DNA from 3 places in the Glutamicibacter sp. FBE19 genome. Region 2 is predicted to be linked to each of the others. Evidence: riboswitches for the same ligand, from Rfam matches in the RefSeq annotation. Region 2 holds a riboswitch; each other region holds the start of a gene.
What was found. Region 2 has a riboswitch for thiamine pyrophosphate ahead of thiM (hydroxyethylthiazole kinase). Riboswitches for the same ligand answer to the same signal wherever they lie in the genome.
Positions count from the first base shown of each region.

Region 1: linked by a shared signal. The riboswitch ahead of thiO (glycine oxidase ThiO) and the one ahead of thiM (hydroxyethylthiazole kinase) in region 2 are both predicted to bind thiamine pyrophosphate.
Region 3: linked by a shared signal. The riboswitch ahead of thiC (phosphomethylpyrimidine synthase ThiC) and the one ahead of thiM (hydroxyethylthiazole kinase) in region 2 are both predicted to bind thiamine pyrophosphate.

Region 1 is NZ_JACKQN010000008.1:62,636-67,658, forward strand. Features, by position in the region: gene H6F58_RS13040 (ThiF family adenylyltransferase) at 1-613, opposite strand, end outside; gene H6F58_RS13045 (thiazole synthase) at 613-1,431, opposite strand; gene thiS (sulfur carrier protein ThiS) at 1,434-1,679, opposite strand; gene thiO (glycine oxidase ThiO) at 1,676-2,800, opposite strand; TPP riboswitch at 2,798-2,903, opposite strand; gene H6F58_RS13060 (GNAT family N-acetyltransferase) at 2,984-3,946, shown strand; gene H6F58_RS13065 (mechanosensitive ion channel) at 4,033-5,023, opposite strand, start outside.
Region 2 is NZ_JACKQN010000017.1:2,916-7,938, reverse strand. Features, by position in the region: gene H6F58_RS17590 (hypothetical protein) at 12-1,607, shown strand; gene H6F58_RS17585 (GntR family transcriptional regulator) at 1,604-1,969, shown strand; TPP riboswitch at 2,007-2,101, shown strand; gene thiM (hydroxyethylthiazole kinase) at 2,091-2,885, shown strand; gene thiE (thiamine phosphate synthase) at 2,878-3,519, shown strand; gene thiD (bifunctional hydroxymethylpyrimidine kinase/phosphomethylpyrimidine kinase) at 3,501-4,943, shown strand; gene H6F58_RS17565 (solute carrier family 23 protein) at 4,973-5,023, shown strand, end outside.
Region 3 is NZ_JACKQN010000011.1:80,850-85,872, forward strand. Features, by position in the region: gene H6F58_RS15600 (AraC family transcriptional regulator) at 67-840, opposite strand; gene H6F58_RS15605 (GTP pyrophosphokinase family protein) at 1,071-1,802, shown strand; tRNA gene H6F58_RS15610 (tRNA-Met) at 1,929-2,002, opposite strand; tRNA gene H6F58_RS15615 (tRNA-Thr) at 2,050-2,121, opposite strand; tRNA gene H6F58_RS15620 (tRNA-Thr) at 2,644-2,715, shown strand; TPP riboswitch at 2,891-3,000, shown strand; gene thiC (phosphomethylpyrimidine synthase ThiC) at 2,996-4,738, shown strand; gene H6F58_RS15630 (DEAD/DEAH box helicase) at 4,854-5,023, opposite strand, start outside.

The sequences.
Region 1 (5,023 bases), on a different contig from region 2:
CTCCGAAGACACCGCCTTCGGAGCAGCTCGGAACCGAATCAGCATCCGGGATTTCCGGGAAGATATCCCGCAGCATCGGGCCGGTTCGCGGGTCAAAAACCGATACCTGGCCCGAAAACTGGAAGAGCGTGCCCCACACCAGCGGGGTCCCGGTGATTTCGGCAGCGTCGGAGGCGAGGTATCTCGTGGAGAAGTTGTCGCTGCCATCAATGACAAGGTCGTAGGCGGCGAAAAGCTCCAGGGCGTTGTCTTCGCTGAGCCGCTGGTTGAGCGGGTCAATGACGACAGTGCTGTTGTGTTCGGCGGCCAGCCTCTGCACGGAATCGACTTTTGGCCGGCCGACATCGGATTCGCGATGCATGATCTGGCGCTGCAAGTTCGACAGCTCTATCGAGTCATCATCGAGTACGCCGATCCGGCCTACTCCGGCGGCAATCAGATAACTGGCGATGGGACTGCCCAGTCCCCCGGCGCCAATAATCAGGACCTTGGCGTTGATGATGCGCCGTTGGCCCTCTTCGCCTACCCCGGGCAGGGTCAGATGCCGTGAATAGCGGGCCAGCTGCCCCGGATCGATCCCTGAAGCAGGTTCGCAGAGCGGTTGGCGCAGCATTAGAATTCCCCGACCAAGGTTTGCATCATTCCCTGTGCGGGCGAGGAAGCAAGTGCGGTATCGCGTCGTGGAATCCTGCCGGCCAAACGGGCCGCGCGGCCAGCTCGCACAGCGTCCCTCATGGCCGCGGCCATCAGCGGAGCGTTATGCGCGCGAGTCACTGCGCTGGCCAGCAGCACGGCATCGCAGCCTAGTTCCATGGCCAGCGCCGCGTCGGAGGCTGTTCCCACCCCGGCATCCAGGATCACCGGAACATTGGCACGGGAAACAATGGTGGAAATATTGTGCGGGTTCAAAATTCCCAGACCTGAACCGATCGGAGCGCCAGCAGGCATGATAGCTGCCACGCCGGCATCCTGGAGCCGCTGCGCCAGTGCAGGGTCATCATTGGTGTAGGCGAAGACCTGGAATCCATCGGCCACAAGCTGCTCGGTTGCCGAGTACAGTTCCAGCGGATCTGGCAGCAAGGTGTGCTCGTCGGCAATCACTTCAAGTTTGATCCAGTCCGTTTCCAGCGCTTCACGGGCCAGCTGCGCGGTCAGTACCGCATCACGGGCGGTGAAACACCCTGCGGTATTAGGCAAAGGAATGACGTTGTTGCGCTGGAGCAGCTCATAGACATTGCCTGCCCCGGCAGCAGAGAAATGGCGGATGGCAACGGTGGTCAATTCCGTGCCAGAAATGGTGAGCGCGCTATCCAGCGTGGTTAATGAGGTGGCCCCTCCGGTGCCCAGGATAAGCCGCGAGGAAAGGGTGCGCCCGGCGACGACAAAAGGATCGTTGTTGAGATCCAGCTCGGTGAATTCTTGCGATTCCATGCTTAGCCTCCCTGGGCTGCCGTAACGAGTTCTATGCTGTGCCCGTCTTCAAGAGCTTTGCTGTTCCAGCTGCTGCGGGGAACGACTGCGCCGTTCACGGCCGCGGCCACCCCCAGCTTGCTGCCGTCGACTGCTTTTGAATCTGCGTCGAGTTCCTTGCCGATTTGCGCGCTGATGAATTCGCGCAGGCTGGTACCGGCCTCCAGCTGAACTTGCTGGGAATTAAAAATGATGTTGATCGATGTCATCCGAGGGCCTCCAGTGCGGCGGTTGCGGAAAGTGTTGGAAAACGTTGCGGATCAACGTCATTCAACAGTGGATTTCTTTTGTTGTTTTCAGCGAGATCCGCAGTCAGTTCGGATCCCAAGGGGCTGAGCAGCACCCCATGGCGCGAATAGCCAGTGGAGAGCACCAGCCCCGGGTCAATGCGCCCGATCAGCGGGCGGTCATCGGCGGTTGCCGGCCTTGGCCTTGCGATGACTTCGTTCAGCGAGCAGTCGATAATTCCCGGGACAAGCCTGCGGGCGTTGTCGAGCAAGTTGTACATGGCGCCCACATTGACTTCCGGGTTCTGGTCTTCCCGAACGCTGGCGCCGAGCACGAGGCTGCCGTCCTTGCGCGGAACCAGATACACGTTCTGCCGGTGGACAATGCCTCGAATAATCCTGGTCAGCAGGGCGGGGCCTGGCGGGCTTTGAATCCGCAGGATGTCGCCGTGCACCGGGCGCAATGGCAGCTTGCCCAGCCCCTTCACCGTGCCCAGCGCGGTGGCGATAATGGTTTGATCGGCTGCGAAAACTTTTCCTGTGGCCGTGCGAACGGCGCTGGTGCGTGATCCTTCGGTGATCAGCTCTTCGGCCTGCTCATGGACCAGGTCATTGTGGAAGTGCTGGAGCAGGATGCGCACGACGGAACGGGGATCGATCTGGTGGTCCTCAGCGCAGAGCACCGCCCCGGAAATATTGCTGGCCAAGGCTGGTTCCAAGGACCTGGCTTGGCTCGGCAGCAGTTTTTCGGCGGACAATCCCAATGAGCTCTGCAGCTCCACGAGATCGTGGAGCGCTTCGCGGTCGGCAGGTTCTGCCGCGACGACCAGGGTTGAGCTTTGCAGGTAGTCGGGACGCACGCCCGTGGCCGCTTCCAGGCGATCAACGAACTGGGGGTAGCGGGCGCTGGATGCGGACAGCAACTGGTGCAGGGGGCCTTGGCCCCAGACGGTTTCGGCAGCTGGGGCCAGCATCCCGGCCGCTGCGTAGCTGGCGCCCTGGCCAGGTGCCGGGTCGATGATGGTGATGGTGTGGCCGCGTGAACTGAGCTCGAATGCGGTGGCTAGGCCGATGATTCCGGAGCCAACAATGTTGACATGCACAGTGGCACGCTTCCTTCCTACGGCGGCATGACCCGCATCAGGTGTAGCGGTCGGCTCAGTGCCCTCTCAGCCTGGTCGGTTTCAGGCTCCCGCGGAGTATTTGCGATTATAAGCATGAGGCAGCCCTGAAAAGCGAACTGCAGTTGACTTAGTTCCGTCATCTTTTGTGATGTACTTACCGGCATGGCGCAACAGGAATATCCCTCAGAATTGCCCGTCGATTCTCAACTATTCAGAGCGGTTGCCGGTCTGGAACAGCAGCTTCTCAGTGCCTCGCTGCGTGGCAACCGAAAATTGCTTGGCGAAATCCTGCATGAGAACTTCTTCGAAATCGGCGCAAGCGGAAGAACGTACGACAGGGATCAAGTCATGGAATTGCTGGCCACTGAAGATCCTTCCGCTGAGCGGTTGCGCTTTAGCAAGCCCTTGGCCATCCGACTATCAGAAAACCTCATCCAATTGCGCTGGAAGGCCAGCGGCCATCGCCCGGCACTTCGCAGCTCATTATGGTTCCGCGAGCAAGGCAAGTGGCAGATGCTGTTTCACCAAGGCACGCTCACAGGCCACGGCGGAAGCAAGCCTGCAGGGCCTGGCAGCGTCCGGGCAACAGGCGTTGCCGAGGAATTCAGCGTGAGGCAGCTCAGCGCGTTGGACGCGGGCTCCGTATACGAGGCGTTCATTTCCCATCCGGATATGCGGCGCCAAGGCGATGCCGATACGCCGGCAAAAGCACGGGCCTACGTAGATGCCCTGTTGAACGGCGAACAAAGCCAATTCCCGTTGGCGATCACTGCCAATGACCGGTTGATCGGGCTTGTTTGCGGGACGCTGGATCATTCAAATGCCAATGCTTGGATTTGGTACTGGATGCATAAGGAGTATCGCGGTCGTTCGCTCACTACGAGGGCAGTTGCCACACTGGCGAATTATCTTTTTGATGATCTTGATTTCTACCGCTTGGAGCTTGGCCTGCGGGCCAATAATCCCGGTTCACGCAGCGTGGCCGAGAACAATGGTTTTCTGCGTGAAGGAACCGAGCGGGGCAAATTCCTCGTCGATGGTGAACGCATCGACGTCTACACCTACGCCCGGCTAAGAACTGATTTGCCCGGCGCTGTAGCTCCGCTGCCACTTCGCCTGCCCTAGGGCTGGGCCCAGACACAGAAACGCCGCGGAATCCTCGGTGGATTCCGCGACGCTCCTGACGTCCCCTTAGGTTCTGTTCGGGATGTTTATATGCCTGGCGACGCCGGCGGTGCCGGTGGTGCCGAATCCGGGCCGTTGGAGCTCAGCTTGTCGGTATCGATCTTGTTCAGGGTGCGAGCTGCTGCTTCGCGGCCGCCAAGCCCGAAGGCCAGGGCCGCTGCCAGGGCTGCGCCGATGACAATTGCGCCGAAGGCCATGTTGATGATCGAGTCCGCAATGCCCATGTATTTCAGGCCCATTGCAACGAACAGCGCAATGGCCGTGTAGCGGATAATCTTCGACGCAGTGGTGTCGCCCATGAACTTGCCGATCACGTTAGCGACGACGAAGCCTGCGGCAACGATTGCTGCACCGAAGAGGATCTTGCCACCCAGTTCCAGAATCTCATTGAGGATATTGGTGATAGCCGGGAAGTTCAGCATCTGTGCTGCCATCACGCCGAAGAACAGCACGATAGCAATCTTCACGATGCCGGCAATGATGCCCGATGCGCTCTTGCCTTCTGGAACAACGCCCCAGCCGGCAACGACGCGATCAGTGCTTACACCGTGGAGGGTAGACTCCAGCAGCTGTCCAACAAACTTTGCAATCAGGAAGCCAACTGCCAACAGCACCAGTGCCATGATGACCTGTGGGATGGCGGTGAAGACCAGCTGAAGCATTTGCTCAGCAGGCTGCGAAATGGCCGCGATTCCCAGGACCTGCAGTGCAGATATGGCAACAACCAGAAGGATCAGGGCGAAGACGATATTCGCGATGATATCGACGATCTTTGCTTGGGCCTCGCGAGACTGGACTTCATCTACCGGCTCATCGCCTGGAGTCAGCTTGCGGACTAGTCCGCTGAAGTCGACAGTTCCCAGGCCAGTGGTCAATAGCTGACGAACAATGTTTGCGATGACGTAGCCAATGAAGAAGATAAAGCCGGCGCCGATGAGGTTCGGGATGAATGCCATGACTCCGCCGAGCAGGCCCTGAACTGGCGTAAGAACTTCAGAAAGTGCAAAGACCTGAAGG
Region 2 (5,023 bases):
GAGGAGGCACGATGGCATCTCTATCAACACAATTCGGCACATTTGCCGTAGCGGCGCTGGTTGTTTATTTCTTATTGCGGGCATTCGGTCGTGCTAAGAACGGTGAACTGCTCAGAAGCGCACGACAGCACGCATTGTGGTGTGCAATCATCGGCTACTTTGCCACTGCCTCAAGCAATTGGTTCGGCGAAGCCGTGGACGTGCCCATAAGCGATCAAAGCAATCTCGATGTTGCGATGGGCATTGCTTCAGCAGCCACCCCTGGCCTGTGGGTCGCTTTCATCTATGTCGCCAGCCAGTACACCTGGCCACGCCGGTTGAAGCCGCTGCGCACCGCGACTCTTGCCCCACGTTCCTTGACGAGCCCGATACCCAAGAAGCTCGTTGCAGCAACGCTGGTTGTTCTGATCCTGGCCTGCGTGACGGTTTACTCTGTTCGAGACGTCGCAGCCATTGCACCATTGCCAGAGACTGAAATCAGTGCCGATGATTACTCCTACAGCAATCCTTCGCAGGACGGATTGCGTGCTGCCGGAGAGATCCTTCCTTACCTCTACGTGAGCTTCGGAATCCTCGCATTGGCTGCAATCGTAGCTTCCATTGTCATTCTTAGGCGTCGGCCACTTCCGGGAATCTCCGAGCACAATAACCGGCTGTTGCGCACCATCTGGCTGAACCGCCTCTACCGCACCGTTGCCGTATCGCTGGCGGTACAGGCGGGAGAGGCCCTGCACTACAAGGCGCGCTGGTTCCACAACGAGTCCACACGCTACATTGATGGATCAGGTGCGGGGATCGAGTACATGGATAGCATGTACAAAATCGGCAACAACCTGGACTGGACGGCGAACTACGCTGTCCTGGGCATTTCGGTCTTGATGCTTTTCTGGCGACCGCCGACGAACTTTGAAAATCTCCCGCGGGCAAAACGCACCGGGTTCAGCAGGCTGCGCGATCAGCTGTTCTCCCTGCAATACGCGACAGCCCTGCTCATGTTCGTTGCCATTTTCATCGCATGGCCGAATTTGCCTGTCAGCGATGACTACAAGTTGCCTACCGGCGAGCGCGAGACTTGGATGCTGGTGTTGTTCACCAGTGCCGCAGTGTTCTACCTTGCGTTGAATGCGCTTTACCTCGGGTACGCGAACGTGGTTTCACGGCAGATTTCTGCCGCTCCCAAGCATTCGGCAAAGTTGCCCATGTGGCCTTATATTTGCGCCGGATTGCTCATAGCTGCGTGCTTGTACTTCTTGCTCTTTCCCCCGTTGGACTACTTATGGGGTTTCGTTGCGCCAAGCAAAGTGGTTGTCATTGCCCTGGTAGTCCTGCTCGTCCTCGCGCATATGGGATTTGCCTGGTTCGCGCGTAGATCCATTATCCCGTGGAACGTTACGGCCGCTGAAGAAATCTGGTACCGAAGGGTTTTGGAACTGCGTTCCCTGCGAGCGGTCACCAGTGCCGTCGCGGCCATGCTGGTTGTCGGCTACGCGTTCCCGGTCCGCCTGGATCTTCTTGCCATCATGATCTTCTGCGTTCCGGCGGTCATATTCCTCGAACGCCCCAAGGACAGCGAAGTCATGTCCTTGCAGAGGTCAACGTCCGCATGAGCACACAGATCAGTGTGGACCTTGAGGCAGCCACCGCACCCTATGAGCAGATCCGCTCGCAGATTGCCGCGCTCATCAACCTTGGCGAGTTGGCGCCGGGCAACCGATTGCCGACCGTCCGCGCGCTGGCCACGGACTTGGGGGTTGCAGCCGGAACGGTGGCTCGCGCCTATAAGGAGCTGGAAGCCGAAGGGCTGATTTCCTCGAGGCGCCGCGCAGGCACCATAGTGAGCGAACGACCCGGATCTGTTGATACCCACGAAGACCTGGTGGCCGCGGTGGACCAGCTGTGGAAATTGGCGGCGGCGCAGCATGTTGACGCCGCGACACTCAAGGCATTGGTGGCACGACGCGAACCCTGAGGATTTGTTCTGGGCACCCCTTCTGCGTACTCTCTAAATCAGTGACACGGGGTGCCGGAGAAGCCGACTGAGATGAAACCCGTCGAACCTGATCTAGTTCACGCTAGCGGAGGGATGTCGCATGACTCTGCCTATCGTTGCCCAAAAATACCGGCAACGCTCCCCCTTGGTTTTTTGCCTGACGAATGCTGTCGTCACCAACTTCACCGCCAATGTCCTTCTTGCCTCCGGCGCATCGCCGGCGATGACCAACCTGCCCGGAGAGGCCGGAGGGTTTGCCGCCATGGCTTCCGCGGTACTGGTGAATCTGGGCACTCCAAGCACCGAGCAAATGGTTGCCATGGAGGAAGCGGTCCTCTCGGCGAGCGCGGCTGGCACCCCCTGGGTATTGGATCCAGTAGCCGTGGGCGCCCTTTCGGTGCGCACCGATTTCGCACGACGCATTGTGCAGCAGCGTCCGGCCTTGATCCGCGGCAATGCCTCGGAAATCCTGGCCTTGGCGGGCAAGGATTCCAGCGGCCGAGGTGTTGATGCAGCAGATACCGTGCAGGCAGCCCTGGACGCCGGACGCGAATTGGCCAAGGAGCACGGGTGCGTTGTTGCCATCTCCGGTGAAGCGGACGCGATCATCGACGCGCACCGCACCGTGCTGGTGCATACCAACGGGATCGGGTTGACCAGGATCACCGGTGGAGGATGCGCGCTGGGCGCCTTCAACGCGGGCATGCTCGCAGTGCACGAGGACCCCTTTGACGCGGCCATCGCTGCCCACGGATTCTATGGCCTCGCCGCAGAAAAGGCGCTGGCGGCAAGCAGCGGTCCGGGGAGTTTTGCCGTGGCCTTCCTTGATGCCCTGGCCGCCACGGAACCTGAAGAACTACAGAATTTGAAGTACGAGGAATTGAACCATGGATAATATCGGCGCATACCTAGTAGCCAACACCGCCAGCTGCACGCCACGCACCACCCTGGAAGTCATCGAAGGGGCGGTGGCCGGCGGCATCGAGTGGATCCAGCTGCGAGCCAAAGACGAGACCGCGCGCGAATTCTTCGAACTGGCCTACGCCGCGGCCCGCCTCACCGAAGGCAAGGCGAAGCTGCTGATCAATGACCGGATCGACGTGTTCTTGGCGGCCCGCGCGGCCGGGGCAACGGTCAGTGGAATCCACATCGGCCAGAAGGACATCCCGGTGCGCCTGGCACGCCAGATCATGGGCGAAGGCATCATCGGCTTGAGCGCTTCCACCGATGCCCAGCTGGCACAGGCCAACCTCGATGCCGAGGCGATCGACTACTTGGGGGTCGGCGCAGTGCGTGCCACTCCAACCAAAAAAGACCACCCAACCCCGATTGGGCTGGACGGTTTTGCCCGCGCCGCATCGCTGACTTCCCTGCCCTGCATAGCCATCGGGGCGATCACCGCGCAGGATGCCAGCGCCATCCGCGCTGGCGGCGGAGCAGGTATGGCCGTGGTCCGCGCCATCTGCAATGCCGACGACCCGCAAGCTGCCAGCGGGCAGCTGGTGGCAGCGTGGGCGGCAGCGCAGTGAAAAATATTCTCTCCATTGCCGGCTCCGACCCCTCCGGTGGCGCAGGGATCCAAGCGGACCTGAAGGCCATTGCCGCCAACGGCGGCTACGGCATGTGCGTGATCACCGCGCTGACCGCGCAGAACACCCTGGGTGTCAGCGCGGTACAGGCCATCGATGGCGAGTTTGTGCTCGCTCAGCTCAACGCGATCAGTGCCGACGTCCAGATCGATGCCATTAAAATTGGCATGCTGGCCAACGAGGAGATCATCCGCGCCGTCAACGGATGGCTGGATACCGTGGATGCCCCGGTGGTACTGGATCCGGTCATGGTAGCCACCAGCGGGGACCGGCTCCTGGAAGATGAGGCGGTGCTCGATTCCCTGTTGGACCGCGCTTCGGTGATCACGCCCAATCTGCTGGAGCTGGCAAGCTTGCTGCGCGAGCCGGCAGCGGCCGACTGGCCGCAGGTCCTGGACCAGGCCCGGCGGCTGGCTGCCAAGCATGATGCACTGGTCCTGGCCAAGGGCGGACATCTGGCCGGGGACCTGTGTCCCGATGCCCTGGTCTCCGCCCAGGGAGTATTGGCCGAGTTCAGCAACCAGCGCCACCACACCAAGAACACCCACGGCACCGGATGCACCCTGTCCAGCGCCCTGGCGACGATCTATGCATCGGGCGGCGACTGGGCCAGCGCACTGGAACAGGCCAAGGCCTATCTGTTCCGCGCCATCGGAGCTGCCGATGAACTCAACGTCGGCCGCGGGCATGGCCCGGTGAACCACTTTGCCCACTTCTTCAGCGAAGCTGATCCGATGGATCAGTGGTGGCAGCAGATCCACGAGCTGCGCGGCTCCATCGACAACCTGGAGTTCATTGCCCAGCTGGCCGACGGCACGCTGGACCCAGCGGACTTTGAATACTATTTGGCGCAGGACGCGCTGTACCTGCAGCGCTATGCCCAGGTGCTGGCCGAAGCCAGCGCATTGGCCCCGGATCTTGACGCGCAGCGCTTCTGGGCCGGCTCCGCCCGGGAAATCCTGGAAGGCGAGCTGCAGCTGCATCGCAGCTACCTGGCCGAAGGGACCGCCAATCCCAGCGCCATCACATTGAACTACGTGAACCACCTGGCCGCTTCCAAGCGCAGCTACGCGGAGCTGATCGCCGCAATCCTGCCGTGCTATTGGCTGTACCAGGACATCGGCAAGCGCCTGGCCTCGGCCAACCATCCAGAGCACCCGTACAAGCAGTGGCTGGTGACCTATGCGTCGGAGGAATTCGATCTGGCCACCGAGCGCGCCATCAACATGGTGCGCGTCGCGTGGAAGCAGGCCGACGTCGATCTGCGCGAGCGGATGCGGCTGGCCTTCGTGCGATCCTCCGAACACGAGGTGGCCTTCTTCGATCAGGCACGGCGGAACCGAGTAGAATTCTCTACGGCCTGAAACGCGCGGGCCACGATCTGGAGGATTGCATGAGCTGGAGCATTCACGGCAACGGAAAGACCATCACCCCGGGCGAAGTT
Region 3 (5,023 bases), on a different contig from region 2:
CGTATTGATCGCATGGAATGTTCGCAATCACGCGAAATTGACAATATTCGCCCAAAACGGACACGGCTATTTTGAATCGCGGAAAGTTGAAAGCGTAAATCCCGTATTCCGGCGAAATGCTGCACCCAGTGAGCTCTGGGAGCTGAAGCCAAGCAGTTGGGCAATATCCTGGAGGTCATCACCCCGAGCCACCATTTCCATGGCTTGCTGCGCATGCAATGAGGCGACCCACCGTGAATAGCCGCTGCCCGTTTCAGCTTGAAACGCCCTGGAGATCGTTCGCCCGCTGACCCCCAACCGATCAGACCATTGCTGAAGGCCTAGCGCGGGCTGGGGCTCATCGACCATGCCACTGACTATTGGCTGCAGCAGATCCGCCTGTGGCATATGAATGGACAGATGTCCTGGTGCGGGTTCCAAATTATCCATCGCGGCAGCTTCTGTGATGGCACGCGATGTTGGATTCAAGCCCGGATCCGCCAGACGCTCCAAGAGCAGCCTCAACAGAGGTGTTATGACGACCGGAACAGGCTCCAGGGCAATTGGCTCAACACTGTCGATCCCGAAATGGCTCATATTGCACACGCTGCCGGCGCAAGCCCGGCCTTCATGCAAGGCCCCGGCTGGCAGCCAGACACCTAGCACTGGCGTAATGGTCCACATTCGCGGGCCGACGCTCACTGTGGAAGCGCCACGCTGATTCCATAGCAGCTCGTGTGTTGGGTGGGAATGCGACGGCCAGCAAGTGTCGACGTCAACGCGCTCTTGAAAAAACCCGATAACGAACGGAACGTCGATAGCGCCTGCAGCGTAGGCCGGAAGCTTCCGTTCTTCAATCATGACCGCACCTCAGTTGCCTAACGCTCCACGTCCACCCGATAGATTCACGACTTCTTCTGGCCCAATTCTTAGATGGATGACCTACGCTAAAACTATAGAGCGTTCGTGTCTGTTGACATCGCCCCAACCTGCAGAGGTGATTTAGGATTTCCACTCCAAACCCAGAAGACAACGGCGGCGTTATCCCGCTGCCTTCTACGGCAAACCTGAGTTCAGGCGAACTACAAGAAATGACCCAGGCATTCCGGCTACAGTTCCAGCGATTCATGATGGAATACCAGTTTGCCGTCGACGAAGTTCTGACCAAAGTCTCGATTCTTCGTGAAGAGTTCCTCTACCTGCACAAGTACAATCCCATCGAGCACATTACCTCCCGGGTAAAAACTCCGGAAAGCATCATGCGCAAGGTGAGCCAGAGGAATATCCATCCTTCCCTCTCAGCCATCAGGGAGAACATCAGCGACATCGCCGGTGTCCGAATCACCTGCAGCTTTGTGAAGGACATCTACAAGGTGCTCAATACCTTGACCGCGCAAAATGACATTCGAGTCATCCAGATCAAGGATTACATCAAGAATCCAAAGCCAAGCGGTTACAAGAGCGTGCATGCCATCGTTGAAATCCCGGTCTTCCTCTCGGACGGACCGGTGAATGTCATTGTTGAGCTGCAGATCCGCACTATCGCCCAAGACTTCTGGGCCAGCCTGGAACACAAGATCTTTTACAAGTACGAAGGCGAAGTCCCTGCCTATTTGGCTTCAGAACTTGCCGAAGCCGCAGCCGTAGCCACCAAGCTTGATATGCAGATGCAGCGACTGCATACCGAGGTTCATGGCCACGATGCCAACGACGAAAACGCTAACGGGCAAGAAGTAGACGCGGAGGTAATACAAGGACTGCTCATGCTTGCCAAGGAAGCTTCAACGGGCAAGGACCACCGCGACAAGGGCGCTACCCAGTAGCGCTAGTCCAAAAAAACAGAGCAAGGCCTCCGAGCGAAAGATTGTTGCGCTCGGAGGCCTTGTTCGCTACCGATATTTTCAGAAACGAAAAAGCCCCGAAATCCGGGGATTTCGGGGCAAAATCTGTAGCGGCGCCGGGACTCGATCCCGGGACCTCACGATTATGAGTCGTGCGCTCTAACCAGCTGAGCTACGCCGCCACAAGTGAGAAGCAATCCAGTAGAAGCCAAGAAAGCTTCTCACTCAGAGCCCCCTGCCGGAATCGATCCGGCGACCTCGTTCTTACCAAGAACGCGCTCTACCACTGAGCTAAGGGGGCAACGAGTAAATACTCTACACGGATTCCCGCACAAACAAAAATCGGCGCTCAACCCTCTAATTCGATACCGCTCAGGCGAATAACTACTAGTCAGAATTGATTATTGGCAATTTTGGCACTTGCGCGGCACAACCAGTGGCACAAAAGTGCTTTGGTGACGATGCTCACTGAGGGGAATTTGGTGATCAGCCTGCAATTATGCGCACCTTTGCAACACTTCTAATTTTCATGGCAAGCAAGCCCAGTACCCGTCGAACGCAGCAGGAATGTTGCAAGGGCTCCGGATACGAATAGGCGAGTCCCAAGAACTCCCCAAATGCGGCCAGAAGAACCAGATTTCATCGATGCTCCATGTGGCGCCAATAGACTTTTTCCCTGATCGGATACTGGCGCCCGGAAAACTTCTGCAGGCAGTGACCCGCCGTCCGCATTCCGGACTTGAGTAGTACGCTTGTGACCTCAGCTACAAATTCATTCAGGATTTTGCAAACGTCAGAAACCTGTGTAGAGTATTTACTCGTTGCCCCCTTAGCTCAGTGGTAGAGCGCGTTCTTGGTAAGAACGAGGTCGCCGGATCGATTCCGGCAGGGGGCTCGAAATAAGAGAGACAATCTGATTGCAGATTGTCTCTCTTTTCGTTTACCCAGAACTTTTATTCTGGACCGAATATGGCCAGGATTTCATCCTCGCTTCGCACAAAACATTTCGCTGGCCGATCGTCACCGTGTGGCCCATTTGCCTCCGATAGAAATTTTCGTGCTAGTGTCATCTGCGACCACACGGGAGCCCCATGGCAAGGGCTGAGATCGGACTGCAGCTGTCCGCGACCGTTGAACCTGTCCGGGTAATGCCGGCGAAGGAAGTGAGTTTCTCAATGGAACAATTTGAACAGCATTCCGCCCACTCTCTCGCGTTCCGCGAAGCCGATGGGATTTCAGTTCCGGTTACGCAGATCCAGCTTGCGGACTCCCCTAATGGCCAGCCCAACGAGCCGGTGGTTGTGTATCGCACCAGCGGTCCGGGAAGTGAACCAACGCAGGGACTGAAGCCGTTTCGGGAATCCTGGATTCTTGAGCGTGGAGACGTGCAGCGCTATGCGGGACGCGAGCGGAACCTGCATGACGATGGGCGTTCAGCGGTCCGCCGCGGTACTGCCAGCGATGAGTGGGCTGGACGTTCCGCTCCGCCGCTCAAGGCCGTAGACGGGGCAGCAGTGACTCAAATGCACTACGCTCGTGCGGGAGTCATCACCCCGGAAATGCGCTATGTAGCATTGCGCGAAGAATGCGATGTAGAGCTGGTGCGCAGCGAGCTTGCCGCCGGACGAGCGATCATCCCCTCGAATATCAACCATCCTGAATCCGAACCGATGATCATCGGCAAGGCGTTTCTCGTAAAGATCAATGCGAATATCGGCAATTCAGCAGTGACCAGCTCCATCGCCGAAGAAGTCTCCAAATTGCAGTGGGCCACCAAATGGGGTGCAGACACTGTCATGGACCTTTCGACCGGCGATGACATCCACACCACCCGCGAATGGATCATTCGAAATTCGCCGGTCCCCATCGGCACCGTGCCGATCTACCAGGCCCTGGAAAAGGTCAATGGCGAAGCGAACGCACTGACCTGGGAAATTTTCCGGGACACCGTTATTGAGCAATGCGAGCAGGGCGTGGACTATATGACCATCCATGCCGGCGTGCTCTTGCGCTATGTCCCGCTGACAGCCAACCGCGTCACCGGGATCGTTTCGCGCGGCGGATCCATCATGGCCGGATGGTGTCTGGCTCATCACCAGGAGAATTTCCTCTACACGCACTTTGACGAGTTGTGTGAAATCTTTGCGCAGTACGACGTGGCCTTCTCATTGGGCGACGGGCTGCGCCCGGGATCCATTGCCGACGCCAATGATGCGGCCCAATTCGCTGAACTTGATACCCTTGCCGAATTGACCAAGCGCGCGTGGAAGTACGATGTTCAGGTAATGGTGGAAGGACCGGGGCACATCCCGTTCCACATGGTCCGCGAGAACGTGGAACGCCAACAGGAACTGTGCGACGGCGCGCCCTTCTATACGCTAGGCCCGTTGGTCACCGATGTCGCACCCGGCTACGATCACATCACCAGCGCCATTGGCGCCACCGAAATCGCCCGCTATGGCACCGCCATGCTCTGCTATGTCACACCCAAGGAACATCTGGGATTGCCTAATCGCGATGACGTGAAAACCGGTGTGATTACCTACAAGATTGCAGCGCATGCCGCAGATCTGGCCAAGGGGCATCCTGGGGCCACCGCCCGCGATGATGCACTGAGCAAGGCGCGCTTCGAGTTCCGCTGGAACGACCAGTTCTCCCTGAGCTTGGACCCGGTCACAGCGCAGGAATTCCATGATGAGACGTTGCCTGCGGAACCTGCCAAGACAGCCCACTTCTGCTCGATGTGCGGCCCGAAGTTCTGCTCCATGCGCATCTCCCAGGACATTCGCGACGAGTACGGCTCAGCGGAAGCGCAAGCTGCGTTGGCCGGCATGGCGCAGAAGAGCCGGGAGTTCGTAGAAAGCGGCGGAAAAGTCTATCTCGGCGATGAGATTCCGGTAGGCAGTACCGCCCCGTAGAGCTGGTGCTGCGGCCCCTGTTGTTCTGGAAACGATGATGCCCCTGGATCAAGCCTTTCGGCTTGATCCAGGGGCATTATGCTGTGCTAGCTAATAAGCTGCAGCGAGTGCTGGCTTAGTAGTCGCGACGTCCACCGCTGCGACCCGAATCGCTGAAGCGATCCTTGCCGCCACGGCCACCGAAGCGCTTTTCGCCGCCACCACGACGGTCATTGAAGCCGCCGCCGCGTCCACCACGGAATCCACCACGGTCGCCACCGCCGCGTCCACCACGGAATCCACCGC